3 regions of the Thalassotalea sp. PLHSN55 genome follow, and region 1 is predicted to be linked to each of the others. Evidence: riboswitches for the same ligand, from Rfam matches in the RefSeq annotation. Region 1 holds a riboswitch; each other region holds the start of a gene.

What was found. Region 1 has a riboswitch for cobalamin ahead of ACRRSQ_RS04715 (ABC transporter ATP-binding protein). Riboswitches for the same ligand answer to the same signal wherever they lie in the genome.
Region 2: another riboswitch for cobalamin. It lies ahead of cobO (cob(I)yrinic acid a,c-diamide adenosyltransferase); the one in region 1 lies ahead of ACRRSQ_RS04715 (ABC transporter ATP-binding protein).
Region 3: another riboswitch for cobalamin. It lies ahead of ACRRSQ_RS05325 (hypothetical protein); the one in region 1 lies ahead of ACRRSQ_RS04715 (ABC transporter ATP-binding protein).

What each region holds. Positions count from the first base shown of each region.
Region 1 covers NZ_JBPDIH010000002.1:354,457-357,737, forward strand. The annotation lists gene ACRRSQ_RS04710 (FecCD family ABC transporter permease) at 1-828, opposite strand, end outside; gene ACRRSQ_RS04715 (ABC transporter ATP-binding protein) at 821-1,666, opposite strand; cobalamin riboswitch at 1,763-1,921, opposite strand; gene ACRRSQ_RS04720 (histidine phosphatase family protein) at 2,009-2,764, opposite strand; gene ACRRSQ_RS04725 (MFS transporter) at 2,924-3,281, opposite strand, start outside.
Region 2 covers NZ_JBPDIH010000007.1:251,353-254,633, reverse strand. The annotation lists gene ACRRSQ_RS15170 (M13 family metallopeptidase) at 1-1,388, shown strand, start outside; adenosylcobalamin-variant (AdoCbl-variant) riboswitch at 1,523-1,602, shown strand; gene cobO (cob(I)yrinic acid a,c-diamide adenosyltransferase) at 1,748-2,359, shown strand; gene ACRRSQ_RS15160 (YeiH family protein) at 2,426-3,281, opposite strand, start outside.
Region 3 covers NZ_JBPDIH010000002.1:500,906-504,186, reverse strand. The annotation lists gene ACRRSQ_RS05335 (3-keto-disaccharide hydrolase) at 1-728, shown strand, start outside; cobalamin riboswitch at 845-1,088, shown strand; gene ACRRSQ_RS05330 (hypothetical protein) at 1,047-1,226, shown strand; gene ACRRSQ_RS05325 (hypothetical protein) at 1,353-1,964, shown strand; gene ACRRSQ_RS05320 (cobyrinate a,c-diamide synthase) at 2,024-3,281, shown strand, end outside.

The DNA of each region.
Region 1 (3,281 bases):
CGAGACAAAAAAGCGCACGATGTGTGGGATCATTAAGCCAACAAATCCAATGCCGCCACACATAGAAACCAATGTTGCGGTGATCAGTGAACTAAGTACTAACATCACCACGCGAAAACGATTAACGTTAATGCCTAAAGTGGTTGCACTTTCATCCCCCAACAACATGGCGTTAAGTTGGCGACGATAAGCAAGCATAACCACTACACATGTAGAAATTACCACAGCAGGGAACCATAACGTTGCCCACTGAGCTCGAGAAAAGCTGCCCATGGTCCAAAATAATATTGCTGCCACTGCTTGTGGGTCGGTGTGATACAGCAACAAGCTCGTCACTGAACTAAATAAGAATGACAAGGCGACACCGGCTAATAGCATCGACTCAACTTGCTGAGACTGCCTGCGCCCGGCGATGATCAATAACATCACCATTGCCAATAAACTGCCGATAAATGCCGCCACCGAGGTTAATAACGTTAGCGCACTGCCAAATACAGCGACCAGAATAACCACGCCAAGCGATGCACCTGACGAAATACCAAAAAGGTACGGATCAGCCAATGGATTTCGCGTCACCGTTTGCAATATTAACCCGGCAACCGCTAAACCACAGCCAGCAAGAAAAGCCAAAATAGTACGCGGCATACGAAGTTGCCAAATAATACGTTCAAGAAAAAAGGCCTGCTCGCCTTGCGCGGTGGGCATAAGACTATGCCAAACATCAGCAAAGCCAATATCAGCAGCTCCCATCGACAAAGCAGTGAAAAAGCTCAATAGCAACAATAAAAGGGTCAGCACTAACGCCAAGCTTTGATTGACTTTAATCATGACGTGCTCCTGCTAATGTTGGCGAGTGGTCGGCTTGCTGGAAATAGTCATAAAAATAGGTGATATGTGGCACATTGTGCTGAGGATGCATATTCACTTGTGCGCATACGCCAAAAACATCTGACAACATTTGCGCGTTGATAACCTTCTTTGGGCTGCCTTGGCTGACCAGTTTACCTTGGTTGATCACCAATAAATTATCACACATCGCACTCGCTAAATTTAAATCATGAAAAGAGGCAATAATGGTAATGCCTAACGATTTAGCAAGCTCCATCACTTGAATTTGATAACGTACATCTAAATGACTGGTTGGCTCGTCCATTATCAAAACAGAGGGCATTTGCACTATCGCTCGCGCAATTAAAGCTCGCTGCTTTTCACCACCAGATAAATGTTCAAAGCTTTGCTTAGTTTTGTCGGCTAAACCAACTTGCGCTATCGCTTGGCTAATTTTGTCGTTATCAGCACTTTGCGCACGGGTGAAAATGCCTTTGTGCGGAATTAGGCCTAACGCAACAACGTCGAATACCGTTAAGTTAAAATGCGACGGCGACTCTTGTAATACCACCGCAACTTGCTGGGCAAAGTCATTAGCGGATATTTGCCAGATATCTTGCTGTTGCAAAATCACCTGTCCGGCATCAGGTTTTACAAAGCGATATAAGCAGCGTAATAGGCTCGACTTACCAGCACCATTTGGCCCGAGTAAGCCAGTAAAACTGCCTTGAGCAACACTAAAATTAATTTTATCAAGGATCAACTTACCCTCAGTTTGCCAACTAAGTTGTTCAACTGAAATCAGTGAATTTGATAAAGAAGTTTGTTCTGTACGCAATATTGACTCGCCTTTATTTAGGCGACCAAACAAAGCACTGCGCATCTATGAAAATAGAGTTGAAGAGACAATGTTCGAGTAGCCCGCTCGACTTGTTACTTAACGCAATTTTTAATGGGTATCCTGACTTAGCGAGCGTTAATTCATTTTTAAATATGAATAACAAAGCCTTACAGTTGCGGGTACAGTTGTGGATTTTCACCACATTCCCAAAATTGTTCAAAACGAACAATTCATTAAAAATGCATAATAAATTTTAATAGCCGCGATTATCGATAACCGCCACAAAATAGCAAGGTTTATTTAGTTTTTATCTGTGTCAGGTCAAGCTTAACGTAAACTTTACAAGACAAGCCTAGGCCAATGTTTACCTTGTGAGTCATGACAAACACTAATCTTAATCACACTAGCGTATGGCACATCAATGGCGCTCATATGGCCAGTACCAGGGATCGGCATTGCCAAAATACGTGCAAGTAAGTGCTTAATTACTCCACCATGGGCAAATATTAACGAACAAGTATTAGCTTGTTGATGATTTTGCTGGCTTAACCAATTATGCCACCAAGCGTCAACACGGTCGGTAAAATCGCTAATATGCTCGGCATTTTTGATGGCATATTGCCAAGGATTTTGCCAGAAATCGCCAAGATTAAAGTTCTCTGTTGTTTTAGCAGCGTCGTTATTCGCATTTGCCTGCCATAGCGTTTGATAACTTTTTCCATCCCAATCGCCAAAATTCATTTCTGCAAGCTGCTTATCAATAACTAAATCGAGGTGATGTTGTTGACAAAAATCTTCAGCAAATAACCGACAACGTTTCAGCGGCGAACTAATGCAAACATCAATTTTAGCTAAGTTTGCCACTGAATGGCTTAATTGCTGCCAACCTTTATCTGACAGCGCAACATCGGTTTTCCCCGCTAAAATTCCCGGAGTTGCGATCTCGCCATGGCGAACAAGATATAAAGTGCTCTCGCTATAGTGTGCATGACTGAGTGTTTGAGTGTCTGCTGACGTTTTTGTTTTATTTTTACTTTTATCTTTACTTTTATTTATAGAACTTTGCGCGGCTGCTTGGTTGGAAGTGGTAGACATAATAAAACGCAAACATTAGGGATGAATGCGCTCATAGTATTAACTTTAAAAAAAATAACAAGCCGTTATCAGAGAAAACGATAACGGCCTATTAGAGCGTGTTGATCTTTGCAGTTTAAAATTTTGTATCTGCTTGTGGTCGCAAGCTCAAAGTAAGTATTAGCTAGATGCAGGTAACTCGGCGTTAATATTAGCTTGATGCTTATTATCTAAGTGAGTGATCACTTTTCCGTAAATAACTAACGATATTGCAGATATCGTGGCAATTGCAGCAAAAATGTACCAAATATAATGCGCATTTACTGCGGCTTCTTGCCATGCTTGATGATCAGCAAATTTACGTGGATCTGGGCAATACGCATCAAGTAAATAACCAGATAAACCAAAACCCAATAATGAGCTAATAAATGAATGTAAATGCGAGAAACCAAGGTAAAGCGCTTCTTCACCTTTTGGTGCTTGCAGTGAAAAATATTCTAAAAAGCGTGGTGAAATAAACGATTCAGCAAAGCCTTGA
Region 2 (3,281 bases), on a different contig from region 1:
AAGACGGTAAAGCTGCTGCAGAAACTATTCTAGCAATGGAAACTGAGCTCGCGGGTTACCACTGGACTCGTGTACAAAGTCGTGATAGCGAAAAGCGTTACAATAAATTCCAAGTGAGCCAATTAGCTGAATTAGCAGGCGACTTTAATTGGTCAGCTTACCTTGATGCTCAAGGCGTGGCTAAGCAAAAAGACATTATTATTAACCAACCTGATTTCATTGAAGGTTTTGGTAAAGTTTTCGCTAAATCTTCTTTAGCTGACTGGCAAACTTACTTAACGTTTCATACCTTAAGTGCCTATGCGGTTTATTTAACTGAAGAAATTGATAATGAGAATTTTGATTTCTATTCAAAACAGCTCAATGGTCGCCAAGAGCAACGCCCACAATGGAAGCGCGGTGTAAGTGTTGTTAATAATAACCTAGGTGAAGTTATTGGGAAAATCTACGTAGGTCGTCATTTTAAACCTGAAGCGAAAACTCGCATGAGTCAGTTGGTGGAAAATTTGCGTAGCGCTTATGGCGCAAGCATTGACGAGCTTGAGTGGATGGGCACAGACACCAAAGCTGCAGCGCATGTGAAATTAGCGGCATTTACTCCTAAAATTGGTTACCCAGATAAGTGGCAGGATTACTCAAAATTAACGATTTCAGCAGATGATTTAGTTGGCAACATTGTCCGCTCTGGCATGGTGGGTCATCACAAAGAAGTTGAAAAATTAGGTGGTCCAATTCAAGATTGGGAATGGGGTATGACACCACAAACCGTTAATGCTTATTACAACCCAACCGTGAATGAAATTGTATTTCCTGCAGCAATATTACAACCACCATTTTTCAATATGGCAGCAGATGACGCAGTAAATTACGGCGGCATTGGCGCGGTAATTGGCCATGAAATGGGCCACGGTTTTGATGACCAAGGCAGTAAGTACGATGCCGACGGCAACCTAAGAAATTGGTGGACAGAGCAAGACTTAGCAGAATTTGCTAAGCGCACCCAAATACTTGTTGAGCAATACGCGGGTTACGAAGTATTTGAAGGTTTACATGTTAATGGTGAGCTAACCTTAGGCGAAAACATTGGTGATTTATCAGGTGTTACTATCGCATATAAAGCCTATAAAGCCTCTTTAAATGGTCAAGAAGCACCAATTATCGACGGTTTAACTGGCGATCAACGTTTCTTTATGGGTTACGCGCAAATCTGGCGTTCAAAATTTGTAGAGAAGGCGATGCGCAACCGCGTGGCAACTGACCCACATTCACCGGGTGAATTTAGAGCCTTAGGTTCTTTATCAAACATGAATGAATTCTACCAAGCCTTTGACGTAAAAGAAGGTGATGCCATGTATATTGCCCCTGAGAAACGCGTAAAAATTTGGTAATTAAGCACTAGGTTTTATCGTTAATCGCAATGTAAAAAGGGCCAACAGGCCCTTTTTTATCAAACAATTTTTATTGTTTTGCGCTGCTATTAACGACAAGGTAAACTGGTGCAGTTTAATTGCCGTTAAAGAATTCGGTGATTGACTCGCAGGGGAAAATGGTGAAAGTCCATTGCTGTTCCCGCAACTGTAAAGCCAGAGTACCTGCCGCCAAAAGCTAAGCTAAATGACTAAGCTAAAAAACAATTAGATTAAATAGATATTCGTGCGGGAAAACACGAAGAGTGTCTGAATCAAAATGGTCCAGCGCACTACTTTCGCTCCTACATTGGTATCCTTAAAATATTAAGGCTCCTCTTATGACAGACAAAAAATCTCTTTCTAGTGAAGAAAAGCACCAACAACGCATGCAAAAGCTCAAAGACAAAATTGATGCAAAAGTTGACTCAGCAACCGAAGAACGCGGCATACTTATTGTTATTACTGGTAACGGTAAAGGCAAGTCAACGTCGGGTTTTGGTACAGTAACTCGTGCGGTTGGCCACGGTTTAACCGCTGGCGTTGCGCAATTTATTAAAGGCCAGTGGGATAGCGGCGAACGTAACTTATTAGAAAAAAATGGCGTAACTTTTCACGTAATGAATACCGGCTTTACTTGGAATACCCAAGATAAAAGTAAAGATATTGCTGCTGCAACCGCGGTTTGGGCTGAAGCTAAGAAAATGTTAGCCGACGATAGCATTGATCTGGTTTTATTAGATGAACTGACTTACATGTTGTCGTACAAATATCTAGATTTAGACGACGTGCTAGACGCAATAACTAATCGCCCAGTTAACCAGCATGTGGTTGTAACGGGGCGTGCTTGTCATCGTTCATTACTTGATATTGCCGACACCATCAGCGAAGTTCAACCAACGCGCCACGCCTTTAATGCTGGCATTAAAGCGCAAAAAGGCATTGATTGGTAACTAACTGAAAAGTCGAACGTTACACACCTTAAGGTTCGACTTTTTCTGAAACTATGATTGTCTTGTCTATAAGCAATACAAAACGCCCAAGATGATCAACACCGCAAAAAATAGCGTTTCGCAGGTCAGTAAAAATATCGGTTTCCAGCCAACCGACAGCACTTGAGCTAACGAGGTTTTAATACCTATTGCGACCATAGCAATGACAAGAAACCATTGAGATAATATTTTAATCACATCAACCAAAGCGGTTGGTAACAGTCCTAAATTATTCACTAACGCCAAGACAAAAAACACCACTAAAAAGCTTGGTATAAAGCTGCTAACGCCTTTCTTGCTACTTTGTCCTTGCCCTTTGAATAGCCAAAAAATGATCATCACAATCGGCAATAATAAAGCAACACGCATTAGCTTAATATACATCGCAATATCGCCAGTGGTTTCTGAAACCGAATAACCGGCACCTGCAACTTGGGCAACATCGTGAATAGCGCCGCCAAGAAATACGCCTGCAAGTTGATCTGATAAACCTAGCGTAGTTACCACAATCGGGTAAAAAATCATCGCCATCGTGCCGAGCGCGGTAATACTGACAACGGTTAATGCAAAAAACTTTTCAAACTGCGCGTTTTTAGGCAATACCGTTGATATAGCCGCTGCCGCAGATACGCCACATATTGCCACTGCGCCACCCGATAACACACCAAACGAGGTCGGTAATGACAATAATCGAGCAAGCACAACCGCAAAGCCCATAGAAACTATCATAGATGCAATAATCAACAATGGTGCTTCAAAGCCTAAAGACATGACATCAGCAAAGGCTATTCGCACTCCCACTAAAGCCACTGCCATTCTCAGCAGCGCGGTTGAACAAAATGCAATACCCGATTGTAGCTTTGGCGAGTGAAATAAAAAATGC
Region 3 (3,281 bases), 150 kb from region 1:
AAGTAAGCGCTATTCTAATAGGGTTAATAACAACGACAGCAACATATGGGAATAAAGTAGATCCTAAATTAACTGAGATTTGGCATCCAGTACCTAAAAAAGTACAAGTAACCCCAATTCCGTCAGACGCAATTCCTTTACTACAACAAGCAAGTGACGTAGAAAAATATTGGCAGCATACTAATGGAAAGCCGGTTAATTGGATTTACGAAAACGACCGTTTAACGGTGAAACCCAAAACAGGCTCTATTGTTACTAAGCAGAGCTTTTGTGATATGCAATTACACTTAGAATGGCGTGCGCCTATCGTGAGTGAACGCCGTAAAGATGCACCTCTTCATGCTAATAGCGGTATTAAAATACAAGAGCGTTATGAGGTCCAGATTCTTGATACATATAACAATAAAATTTACGTAAATGGTCAGGCCGGTTCAATTTATAAGCAAGCAGCGCCTTTGGTTGATGCTTTATCGCCGAGTGGTAAATGGAATACGTTTGACATTATTTTCCGCGCACCTCAATTTGATAACGCTGGTGTCCTTACTAAACCCGCACATATTACCGTGTTACATAATGGCGTATTAATACAAGACCACTTTGAAATAGAAGGCACAACTATGTATGTTGGTAAAGCAAAATACTTCAACGCACATGGCTGTAAACCTATATTGCTGCAAGATCACAATGGTGAAATTAGCTTTAGAAATATTTGGCTGAGGGAATTGTAAGGTTGAACGACCGGAATGTTTTTAGCTCGCCTTAGTAGATATCAATAATTATTTGTTTTTGTAAAAGCTGGTTTTATAAATTTGCATAGCGGTTGAATAACCTAGATGCATGCCGTAAGATCTGCCTTGATTTAGGTGTCTTGTGTTATTTTACAGATAAAAATTATCAGAAAAATAACGCTTTAAGATGAAACGTGAAACTGGTGAAATGCCAGTACTGCCCCCGCAACGGTAACTGTGAGCAGCAACAAAACCACTGTATAAAATCGCTTAGCCAACAGGCTTTGATGATAAATATGGGAAGGTGTTGCAGATGCGATGAACAGGAGTCCGGAGACCGGCCTGATCATATTTATTTTTAGCGCAAAGTTTAACGCCATTCGAATATCGTTAGCTGCTATTGATAAATATTACTCGACAACTGCGGTGGGCGGTTATTCAGAGAAAAGTACACGGTTTGTCTTACTGCCTGAAAATGAAATCATAAAAGCGCATTGATAAAGGTGCATTGTCGCGTTTTATCATTGTGAACGTTATTTTCATTGGCAGCATGTCTTAACTCGTTTACCTACTTTGATTTCCACCACCGTTACTATTAATTGTTTGTTAAATAGCGGTATTGTTATGAAATCAGCCACCTCAAATTTACCCATTCGTTTGGTCTTTGCCATTTTTGCCGTATTAACTTTGCTTATGCTGGCAACTCGTACGCATCACTTTGCCAGTTTGAATCATTTGCCGAGCGCTTCAATTGCTATTTTTTTCTTGGCGGGTATGTATTTACGTAATATGAAAGCCTTTTGGTTTTTTTATCTGCTTAGCGTGACTATCGATATGGCGTCATCGTATTACCGTGGTCAGTTTGGTGACTGCATTACCACCTCGTATCCGGCATTGGTCTTAAGCTATGGTGTGATGTTTGCGGCAGGTTTTTATGCTCGCCCCAACTGGCAGCAAAAGGGCCGGCAAATAAATGTGCTGCAAGTTGCCTTTGCGTTATTTGCGGCAAGCTCAATCGCCTTTTTTATCTCAAATGGTAGTTATTACGCATTCTCTGGCAAGTTCCCTGAACTGTCTTGGGCTGAATATTCAGCGCGTGTTGATAAGTACTTTTTCAAATATATTGTTAACCCGACCTTTTATGTGCTGTCAGCGGTGGTGATTGACTTTAACCTGAGCCATTTCTTTGCTGACAAAACCATCAATAACGCCGCCAATGTTAAACATAAACATTAGTTTGCTGAAGTTGATTTTTACATTATCGAGCAAGGTATTTTCATTGAAGGAGTTTATCAGTGGCTATAGAAAATAAAGCCTTTAGGCATCGACCGCAGCAGCAAGCAGGTAGCGGCGTAAAGTGTTCTGCACTCATTGTTGCAGCGCCGCATTCAGGCTCAGGCAAAACCACCGTAACTGCTGCACTCGCGCGCTATCACCGTAATTTAGGGCGCAAGGTCACGGTATTTAAAGTCGGGCCAGACTTTATTGATCCTATGATCCTCAGGCAAGCCAGTGAAGAGCTAGTATATCAATTAGATCTTTGGTTAGTCGGCGAGCAGGGTTGCCAAGAGCTGCTATATCGTGCGGCACAAGAGTCAGATCTGATCTTAATTGAAGGAGTCATGGGGCTATTTGACGGCACGCCAAGTAGCGCAGATTTAGCCGAGTATTTTAATATTCCCGTACTGGGCGTGATTGACGCCAAAGCCATGGCGCAAACCTTTGCCGCGGTTACCTTTGGTTTAGCCAAGTTTCGTGAAAACATGCCTTTTTCTGGGGTGCTTGCCAATCGTGTTAATAGCGACCGACATGGCGAGTTACTCAGTAATAGTTTACCTGATGAATTTACGTATTACGGCCGCATGCCAAAAGACGATAGCATTACTTTGCCGGAGCGTCATTTAGGTTTAGTACAGGCACAAGAATTGGCGGATATTGATAGCCAACTTGATCAAGCGGCTAGCTACATCGCCAATACTAAACTGGTTAATTTACCGGAAAAAGTCGAGTTTTTTAGCGCACAACAAACCGCACAGCTACAAGGCAATGAGCAGGCATTGTCAGGTACTCGCATTATTATTATTCGCGACGCTGCCTTTAGCTTTATTTATGCCGCGAATATCGCCTTTTTAAAGCAAGCAGGCGCAGACATTATTTACTGCTCTGCACTAACCGATAAGCACTTACCTGATGGTGATATTTTATATATCCCCGGTGGTTACCCAGAATTGTACGCGGAAAAACTAAAAACTAATGTCAGTTTTATCAATAGCGTTCAAAGCTTTGCTAATAGTCAAAAACCAATAATTGCTGAATGTGGCGGCATGTTATATCTGCTAGAGCAACTTACTGACTTATCTGGGCAAAAATTCCCTATGCTCGGCTTACTACCGGGTAAAGCGGTTATGCAGAAAAAGCTGGCTGCGATTGGCTCGCAGTGGGTTAACTTATCGATGTTATGCCAAGAACAAACTGCAAACCCGATAATGCGCGGTCATAGCTTTCATTATTCCAGCGCTGAAGTGTCTATCGAACCGATTGCGCAAACAACTC